DNA from 2 places in the Rhizobium anhuiense bv. trifolii genome. Region 2 is predicted to be linked to the other one. Evidence: riboswitches for the same ligand, from Rfam matches in the RefSeq annotation. Region 2 holds a riboswitch; the other holds the start of a gene.

Region 1 (5,054 bases), on a different replicon from region 2:
GCTACGTTGACTCGCGCGAACCCCCAATTTTTTGGTGCCTAATTTGATGATTTAATTCCGCGGTCTCTAACAGCGCCAATGTCGAGCGTCTTTCACCGAAGACACCACAATGATGCAAAGCCGACACATGCCATATTGTCCAATCTCTTCGTCAGCTCTCGCGTGATCGCGAGGCAACGTGACGCAGTTTTGGTAAGCTTCTATCTATTTCACTTTGAGGTCCATTCATCGTTGTTTGTGAAGTCTCTCATTCTTGAAAGAATCGTCGTCATGAATGAGAGAACCCCATCAGTCCCCGGATTTTTTCAGGAATATCGAACCCGATGGCAGGAGAGATTAACAAGAGCGCCGCCGCAATGGAGCGGGTCGCTGAACTGGGCCGGTCGAGGCGGCAACTCTACACTCGCCCTCGCAGAGCTCCTGGCTCCGGCGCAGACCTCTCCGGAGAGGTCGTTGGCGACGACATGTCATCTGCACTTGTCGATGCAATTTTATTTCATGACCATGTCCAATCGCTGGCCATAGATTGTGCAAATACACGAGGGGTAAAAACGATCATGGCCCGAATTCTCAACCGAATGCTGACTGCCGTACCCCTGCCATGGGGACCCTGTCAGCGTCAGCGTCCGACTCCTTGAACGACGGTCGACTTCCGCGCGTTCCTCTCTGCGGCCGCGTTAAGCTCCGAGAAGGAGTGATGCATTGAGACAGCAAACTCTACAAATCCGATCGGCGACGACCGCGGGCGTTAGTGCACAGATCTGGAATTGAACGGATGGGGATCTTTGAAACGGCTGATCATGCCGAGGGTGCCTTGCGGCGGACGAATTTCGGACGTGCGCAGTCAAGCATGCGATTGAGAACGGCGCAGCCGATGACGCCTTCGGTCTGCTGACCAGGCCGCGACCTCGCCCGCAGACGCCGCCCGATGATGGACTTTCATCGCCCGATTGCCGTTTCGACCAGCGAGCGTTTGCCGTAGCCGTTAGAGAGTTGCCATTTCATGCGGCCGCCAAAGACATGAAGTGCGATATATATAGAAGTATATACAATAATATATTCCATACCTCTCGGGTTTCTCGCAATAGAGAGTAAGATCTGCCAAATTGGAAACGATATACTTTGAAATATATCCGACACATCTATTGCGTTGCTTGTCGTTTTCATCAAGTGTCCTGTTATGATGAGTTACGACAGTGCAACAGGAAGATTCTTTCCCATGAATGCTGAAATCTTGCCGGCGACGTCATCGACGGGAGGCTTGCACAAGGAGCACGACGACATGGATCACCAAAAGAAATCAGACAAGCGCCTTGGCTACTCGCATCTGCGGTTGGCAACCATCGACGGCGTGTCGCTGCCTGGTCTACAATTGTCACTCGACCGGCAGGAGGGCTCTGTGTCGACGAAGAAGACCTTCTTCGAACAATTGCTCCTGGATTTTGCTTTCGGTTGCTACCTATTTTATCCGATCCAGCTATATGAACATCCCGCAACGAGCGAGAGAACGACAAAGGCGCTAAACCGTTAAGTGAATTGGGAGAATTTGGACCGGCCGCCACGTTCCTCCTTTGAAATCCACGTCTATCGGGTTTCCATATTTCAGGATGGAAGCGTCGGCTCAGTCGCCAACGCTTGCAAACTCCAACAACAGGTCGGCGCGCGGATGGAGGATATCATCGACGACCTTGATGCGACGCAAGCAAAGGACGGCTCGGGCACACAGGCTTCAACAGGTACGAAGCAGCACCGCAGGAACATCGGAAGATGGCAAGAAGTCTATCGGGAACCCGACCGTTAAACGGTACCTGCAAGGCGCAGTTCAAATCTTGCTGCCGGTATCAAATACGCTGACAACGCGCGCTCGCCTGCCAATATCAAGGAAATTTGACGCCCAGGGTTCGCCCATCAAATTTACTGCAGAAAGGATTCGTTCTCCGTGTCATTTTGTTCTTCGAAACGCATTCGCATCGCCGCACTTGCAGCGACCGCCATCGTGCTGGGCACCCAGGTCGCAATTGCGCGAGAACCGTCTATAGGGTCTCAGTGGCTGAACTCGCCGGCATCTCGAGTGGAAGCGCTTGCGGTCCTTCAGACCTTGAATGCCAATCTCCTGAGTAACGCCAGTGCTACGTTGACCCTTGATCGCTGGTGCGCCGCGCACAAGCTCGCACCGGAAGGTTCTAAGATTGTAGCTCAGCGTGTGGGCGGGCAAGACAAGCCGGCCGATGAGCACATCCGTGAACTTCTGACCGTCGGACCCGGTGAGTTGATCGCTTATCGCCGCGTCCGCCTGGTCTGCGGCGACCGCGTCTTGTCCGAAGCCGACAATTGGTATGTACCTGCAAAATTAACTGCAGAGATGAATCAGGCGTTGAATACCAGCGATATCGCGTTTGGCAGAGCCGTTCAGGCTCTCAATTTCACTCGCACAAACCTGTCTGCCAAGTTGCTCTGGTCCCCTCTATCCGAAAGCTGGGACATGGACGGTTTAATAACGCATGAAACAGGTTCCCTTACCCTGCCGCCGTTCCTGCTCGAACATCGTGCCGTACTGAAACTTCGAGACGGCACGCCGTTTAGCGCCTTGGTCGAAAGCTACACGGACAAAGTACTAGACTTTCCAGTTCCGCGCCTGCTTTCTCAATAGCGCTTCGGTACTCAGCATACTTGCTGAACTGCGCGGGATAAAATCGACAGCCACTGCATGCGACAAAAGCGCCTGCCTTGCGGAAGCGTGCCGGTCGGGCGACTGGCTTGTCGATTCGTTTGATCGCGGCGACCACGCACGGTAGCCTGAGTGTAACCTGACCCCAAGCCGTCGCAGATTGTCGCTTGACAGTCCCCTCGGCAAGCCTCTACCCTTTTTGGCATTCACCAGGGGGGTCCCGGCAAGGGGCTGAGATACTGCTATCGCGCGCAGTGACCCGTTGAACCTGATCCAGTTCATACTGGCGTAGGGACGGTGCAAGCGCTCGAAGGCAGTGGATTCACGCGTGGAATCCGTGCCGGCGTCTTTTCATCATTCCGGCTGAGGACTGGGTCTCCAATCGAAACTTGGAGCCTCAAACCATGAGTATCGCCGCCGCCCCAACCGTCACCACCGGCCCCTTGCCGGCATCCAGGAAGATCTACATTCGGGGGGACATCCATCCCGACATTTGCGTGCCGATGCGCGAAATCAGCCTGCATCCGACATCGGGCGAGCCGCCCGTTGTCGTCTACGACTCGTCCGGCCCCTATACGATCGAGGGCGCCGAGATCCGTATCGAACAGGGGCTGCCCTCACTGCGACGTGACTGGGTTCTCGCCCGCGGCGACGTCGAGGCCTATAAGGGCCGCCATGTCCGTCCCGAAGACAACGGCTTTGCCAGCGGCGAAAGGCTGACGCCCGAATTCCCCGCGCTACGCCAGCCGCTGCGCGCAAAGGATGGCAGTGCCGTCACCCAGCTCTCCTATGCGCGCGCCGGCATCATCACGACCGAGATGGAATTCATCGCCATCCGCGAGAACCTCGGCCGCAAGGCGCAGGCGGACGCCATGATCCGAGACGGCGAGAGCTTCGGCGCCCATATTCCTGACCATGTGACGGCGGAATTCGTCCGGCAAGAAGTGGCGGCGGGTCGGGCGATCATCCCCGCCAACATCAACCATCCGGAAGCCGAACCGATGATCATCGGCCGCAATTTTCTGGTGAAGATCAACGCCAATATCGGCAACTCGGCCGTCACCTCATCGATGGCGGAGGAGGTTGAGAAGATGGTCTGGGCGGCCCGCTGGGGCGCCGATACCGTCATGGATCTCTCCACCGGCCGCAACATCCACAACATCCGCGAATGGATCATCCGCAATTCGCCGGTGCCGATCGGTACCGTGCCGCTCTATCAGGCGCTGGAGAAGGTCGAGGGCATTGCCGAGAACCTGACCTGGCAGGTCTATCGTGACACGCTAATCGAACAGGCCGAACAGGGCGTCGACTATTTCACCATTCATGCCGGCGTGCGGCTTCACTACATCCCGCTCACCGTCAACCGTGTGACCGGCATCGTCTCGCGCGGCGGTTCGATCATGGCGAAGTGGTGTCTCCATCACCATCGCGAAAGCTTCCTCTACGAGCATTTCGAGGAGATCTGCGACATCTGCCGCGCCTATGACGTCTCCTTTTCGCTCGGCGATGGCCTGCGCCCCGGCTCGATCGCCGACGCGAATGATGCGGCGCAGTTCGCCGAACTGGAAACACTGGGAGAGCTGACCAAGATCGCCTGGGCGAAAGACTGCCAAGTGATGATCGAAGGCCCCGGCCATGTGCCGATGCACAAGATCAAGGAGAACATGGACAAGCAGCTCGAAGTCTGCGGCGAGGCTCCTTTCTACACGCTCGGGCCGCTGACGACCGATATCGCGCCGGGCTACGATCACATCACCTCTGGGATAGGCGCAGCCATGATCGGCTGGTTCGGCACGGCGATGCTCTGCTACGTCACGCCCAAGGAGCATCTGGGGCTTCCCGACCGCAACGACGTGAAGGTAGGCGTCATCACCTACAAGATCGCGGCTCACGCCGCAGATCTCGCCAAGGGGCATCCGGCGGCACAGCTGCGCGACGACGCGCTCTCCCGCGCCCGTTTCGAATTCCGCTGGGAAGATCAGTTCAACCTCTCGCTGGACCCAGAAACCGCCCGCAGCTTCCACGACGAGACGCTGCCGAAGGAAGCCCACAAGGTGGCCCATTTCTGCTCCATGTGCGGCCCGAAATTCTGCTCCATGCGGATTTCGCACGATATCCGCGCCGAAGCACAGAAGGAGGGGCTGGATGCGATGGCAGCGCGTTATCGCGAGGGCGGCGACCTCTATATGCCGGTAGAAACCCTGCAGCATTCGGGCGAATGAGATGCGTGTGCTTGTCAAAGGGGCCGGCGTTGCCGGCCTGACGGTGGCGTATGAACTGCGCGCTCGAGATGCCGAGGTTACCGTGCTCGATCCATATGGCGGTTTCAGGCGTGCTGCTTCGTGGCTCGCGGGCGGAATGTTGGCGCCCTGGTGCGAGCGGGAGA
Region 2 (5,054 bases):
GACGGCGCGTATTGACCAGGCCTTCGAGCCTCAAGCGCGCCAGCTGCTGCGAGACCATTGCCTGCTGTATGCCCAGAATATGTTCGATTTCACTGACCGTCCGCTCCTCATTCGCCAATATGCAGAGGATGAGAAGTCGGGTCTGGTGCGCCAGCGCTTTCAGCAGGTCGCTCGCTTCATGGGCTTTTGCAGCGAGTGTGTGCAATTCCTGGCCGGTCATCCCCGGCTTGGGTTTGGGCAACGGCATGCGGTATCTCGGAAGGGAGGCGATGAGGTAGATCAGTACAATAGCATATTCGCACAAGCGAATTGGCCAAAATGACGAAATGCCAAAAAAGGTCCAAGCAAATCAGCAGATAAGCTGACCGCCATTGATCTCGATCACCTGGCCGGTAATGTAGCCCGAGAGGGAGGGAGCCGCCAGGAACAGATAGGCGGGAGCGCAATCCTCCGCCGTGCCGAGCCTTTGCAGGGGGATGGATTTTCTTGTCTGCTCCAGCTTTTCGCGGGAGGAATAGCGCTCATGGAAATCCGTCTCGATCGTTCCCGGTGACACGCAATTGACCCGGATTCCATCCGGTGCGAGCTCACGGGCAAGCGCCTTGGAATAGGTCGCAACGAAGGCTTTCGAGGCCGAATAGATCGAGGAACCGGGGCTGCCGCCGGTCAGCGCCGAAATCGAAACCGTGTTGACGACAGCGGCGCCTTCAGCCGCCTTTAATGCCGGCAACAGTGCGCGTGTCAGCGCCACCACCGATGTCTGGTTGAGCCGCACGATCGCCTCATATTCTGCGTCGGTGAGCGTGGCCGCGGGAAACCGGCCAAGCATGGTGCCGGCATTGTTCACGAGCACATGCACCCTGTCGAAGAAGGCGAGAACGTCTTCGGCAAATTGCGCCGCCCCACCGGCCGCCGAGAAATCGGCGTGCAGCAGCAGCGCCCGTCTTTCGGATTCAGCCGTCAGCAGGAAATCCGGCAGCTCGCGTCCCGGCTTGCGCCCGGTATGGACGATCACTTTTGCGCCGCAGTCCAGGAACTGCCGGGCCACTTCGAGGCCGATGCCGCGGCCGGCGCCGGTCACGACGACATTGCGATTTTCGAACAGTCTGGGATGAAACACGAAGCCGTCCTCCTCGCGGACAGTGCCGCCGGTTGCGTCACTCGCCCTTAACATATGAGCGCGCCGACCGAAAGAAAGGCAGGTACCGATCTTTCCCGGGAGACGCAGCCAAGTCTCCCTCTGGGGAAGGGCTCTAGCTTTCGGTCTCCAGAAGCCGCGCACCCGACCCCTCTTTGCCGAGCCGATCGCAGGGATTGCGCAACGGACAGCTTTCGATCGACAGGCAGCCGCAGCCGATGCAGCCGGTCAGACGGTCGCGCAGCAGGCTCAGCCGCCTGATTCGCGCGTCGAGATCATCCTTCCAGCGCGCCGACAGCACCTGCCAGTCGCCGACGGTGGGCGTGCGTCCCTGCGGCAGCGACTCGAACGCCGCCTGGATTTCCGAAAGCGGAATGCCGACACGCTGCGCCACCTTGATGATGCCAAGCCGGCGCAGCACGTCACGGCCGTATCGCCGCTGGTTGCCGCGGGACCGGATGCTCGAGATCAGCCCCTTGGTCTCGTAGAAATGCAGCGCCGAGACGGCAAGGCCGCTGCGCTCCGCCACTTCGCCAACCGTCAGAAGTCTGCCGAGCGGCGTTGCAGGAATCGTATCCATCGGCTCTTGACCTCAATATTAGTTGAGGTTTTATAACCCGTGCTTCGATAATCGTAAAGTCCAATCGCGACAAGGAGCAACGCATGAAAACACCCACCAGGCTGGCGGTCATCTATGGCAGCACGAGAGAGGGCCGCATCTGCGACCGGGTGGTCAAATGGCTGACGCAGGAGCTCGTCCGCTTCCCGCAATTTGATATCGACATCATCGACCCGCTCGATTTCGCGCTGCCGGTAAGCCGTGACATGGCACACCCCGAAATCGACAGGCTCGCCGGGCGGCTTGGCATGGCCGACGCCTTCATCATCGTCACCCCGGAATACAATCACAGCTTCACGGCCTCGCTGAAGTCGATCATCGATTTCTTCTTCGAGCCCTGGCAGGGCAAACCTGTCGCCTTCGTTTCCTATGGCGGCATATCGGGCGGCCTGCGCGCCGTCGAACAGCTGCGCCTCGTCTTTGCCGAACTCCACGCCGTCACGATCCGCGATTCGGTAAGCTTTACAGCACCTTGGAACCGCTTCGACACCGAGGGACGGCTCGACAATCCCACCGACGCGATGCGTCTGCTCGATCGGATGATGGCGAGGCTGGAATGGTGGACACGGGCGCTCGTCACTGCCCGCAGCGATAGCCCCTATGCCGACATCGCCGCCTGAGGCAGCAAGCTCCGGTTCCGTTCCCGGCAGGTACGGAACCTCGAGGGACACCCGGGCAGGACCTCCGTCCGGGTGTTCTCAACCGTAAGACATATCAGTCGATACCGGGCATGGCAGGCTCATCCCGACCGCATGGACGGGTTCGCAACTTTGCAGTTGCGGGGAGAAAACCCCGGTGATAGTTTCCGCGCCATTAACGGGGGAGCTCCGTATTGCCGGGGCTGAGATGTGAGGTGCAAGCCTCTGGACCCTTCAAAGCTGATCTGGGTAATGCCAGCGGAGCGAGGTTCAGATGTTCTCGGGCGCACAAGTGTCACTCTATCCGATGTCCGGCGATTTCGTCGGCATCATTCTCGATGCCGTCAAGGCGCTCGATCCCTATCGCGACCAGCTGCGCATCGAGACTGATGACATCTCTACGCTGCTGGTCGGCCCGCCTGACATTCTTTTCGCCGCCATGCACGATCTTTTCGTCACCGCCGCAAAGACCGGCGAACATTGCGTGCTGTCCGCCGCCGTCTCACGCGGCTGCCCCGGTGAGCCCGACGAGGCCATCTGCGGCGTCAACCCCTCCTCCGGCCAGGCAGAGCCGCTTGCTGACCGTATAGCGGCCGCCCTTGCCGCCGTTGAAATCACCGCCGAGACCGGACAGCCGACCGCTGCCCAATTCTCGCTCTACGTCATGGGAACCGGCACCCATATGGACGAGATCTATGGCTGCATCGACTTTCTCAAACGCTCCGGCACTTTCGACCGCGCCAAGAATTTCTGCACCAGGCTTTCTGGCGATGCCGGCGCCGTCTTCGCAACCATTCGTGAGGCCTTCTATCGCTTCGGCGACCCCGAGGGGCATGTGACCCTCGATATCACGGTGTCAGCCAATACAGCGCCGCGCGTCTTTTCAGACGCGCAAAGGACGCTGTAACACTTTAAATTGCTGCATAATTTTATCCTTAAATCGATTCCGATTTAAGGAATTATGCAGTGCCCGACGAAAGCCTGAAATCGAACGCCGATGACACCGCTACCACCACTGGGTTCGCGCCTTGCCGCGCTCCGCGCCGCTCTCTACCGGGGCATACCTGCCCTGCTCGCCGGCTGCGCCTTTTTGGCGGCATGGGAACTCTATGTCGATCTTTCCGGGATCAAGCCCTCCATCCTGCCGGCGCCGTCGCGCATCGTCATCCAGGGCTGGCTGAACCGCGAGGCGCTGATATCAAACACCTGGCCGACGCTCGGCGCGACGCTTGGAGGTTTCGCGCTGTCGCTTGCTTTCGCCTTCGCAGCCTCCATCCTCATGGATTTCGTGCCCTTCATGCGCCGGGCATTGCTGCCGATCTTCATCGCCAGCCAGACCCTGCCGCTGGTGGCGATCGCGCCCCTCGTCGTCCTCTGGTTCGGCTTCGGCCTGCTGCCGAAAGTGTTGCTGGTGGCGCTCGTCACCTTCTTTCCGCTGCTCGTCGCCCTGCTGCAGGGCTATGAATCGACCGACCGCGACATCGCCGAATTGCTGAATTCGATGAAGGCGAGTCGCTGGCGGATTTTCTGCCTGGCCCGGCTTCCCTCCTCGCTGCCCTATTTCTTCGCCGGCCTCAGAATCTCGATCACCTATGCCGTCGTTGGCGCGATTTTTGCCGAATATGCCGGCGCCGCCCGCGGCCTCGGCATCTATATCCTCAACGCCAAGAACAATTTCCGTCCCGATCTCGTGCTCGCCGCCGTCGTCGTCAGCGCCGTGCTCACGCTCGGCCTCTTCGGGCTGACGCTGTTGATCCAGCGCCTCGTCATGCCCTGGCAGCCAACCGGGGAGCGGCGCCGATGAGCGATACAATGGTTGAACTCGGTAGTATCTCGAAGTCCTTCGACGGCATGAAGGTGCTGGGCGACATTTCGCTCACCGTCGCAGACGGCGAGTTCGTTTCGATCGTCGGACCGTCCGGCTCCGGAAAATCGACGGTGCTGCGGCTGCTGACACAGGCGCTTCGACCCGATTCCGGCACCATGCTTTTCAACGGCGTGCCGCTGGAACAGGCACCGCATTCCTTCGCCTTCATGCCGCAGCGCGATGCGCTGATGCCCTGGCGCCGGATCATCGACAATGCGGCACTCGGCCTCGAGGTGAAAGGCATGAGCCGCCGCGCGGCCCGCGCCGCCGTCGCGCCTTTGTTCGAGAGCTTCGGCCTTTCCGGCTTCGAACACCACTATCCTTCCGAACTATCCGGCGGCATGCGCCAGCGCGCCGCACTGCTGCGCACCGTCGTCCAGACGCAGGACATGCTGCTGCTCGACGAGCCCTTCGGCGCGCTCGACGCGCTGACGCGCACGCAGATCCAGGAATGGCTGCAGGGCATGTGGACCGAGCACCGCTGGACGGCGCTGCTGATCACCCATGACGTTCGCGAGGCCGTGTTCCTCTCCGACCGGATCTACGTGCTTTCGGCCCGTCCGGCGCGTATCATCCGCGAATTCCGCGTTCCCCTGCCCCGTCCGAGAAGCATCGCCGACCTCGGCTCGCCGGCGGCCCAGGCGATCGAAACCGAAATCCTGCAAACCCTGCTTCATCCGCAAGAACAGGATGATTTTAGGCCGGTCGGCCCAAAATCTGAATCGCTGTTCTAATTTATAGAGTTAGAGCATGATGTCGTCCGAAACCGCCGACACTTTTCGGCATCATGCT

Evidence for each region. A riboswitch is a leader RNA that binds a small molecule or an ion and turns the genes downstream of it on or off. The one in region 2 is predicted to bind thiamine pyrophosphate.
Region 1: another riboswitch for thiamine pyrophosphate. It lies ahead of thiC (phosphomethylpyrimidine synthase ThiC); the one in region 2 lies ahead of NE851_RS31325 (YkoF family thiamine/hydroxymethylpyrimidine-binding protein).

What each region holds. Positions count from the first base shown of each region.
Region 1 covers NZ_CP098802.1:300,221-305,274, reverse strand. Annotated here, with positions in the region: partial or broken gene NE851_RS08360 (IS5/IS1182 family transposase) at 799-1,011, opposite strand; gene NE851_RS08355 (hypothetical protein) at 1,220-1,531, shown strand; gene NE851_RS08350 (hypothetical protein) at 1,940-2,650, shown strand; TPP riboswitch at 2,870-2,981, shown strand; gene thiC (phosphomethylpyrimidine synthase ThiC) at 3,073-4,890, shown strand; gene thiO (glycine oxidase ThiO) at 4,892-5,054, shown strand, end outside.
Region 2 covers NZ_CP098803.1:4,637,208-4,642,261, forward strand. Annotated here, with positions in the region: gene NE851_RS31305 (ArsR/SmtB family transcription factor) at 1-247, opposite strand, end outside; gene NE851_RS31310 (SDR family NAD(P)-dependent oxidoreductase) at 350-1,174, opposite strand; gene soxR (redox-sensitive transcriptional activator SoxR) at 1,254-1,718, opposite strand; gene NE851_RS31320 (NADPH-dependent FMN reductase) at 1,802-2,377, shown strand; TPP riboswitch at 2,566-2,679, shown strand; gene NE851_RS31325 (YkoF family thiamine/hydroxymethylpyrimidine-binding protein) at 2,670-3,302, shown strand; gene NE851_RS31330 (ABC transporter permease) at 3,393-4,199, shown strand; gene NE851_RS31335 (ABC transporter ATP-binding protein) at 4,196-4,996, shown strand.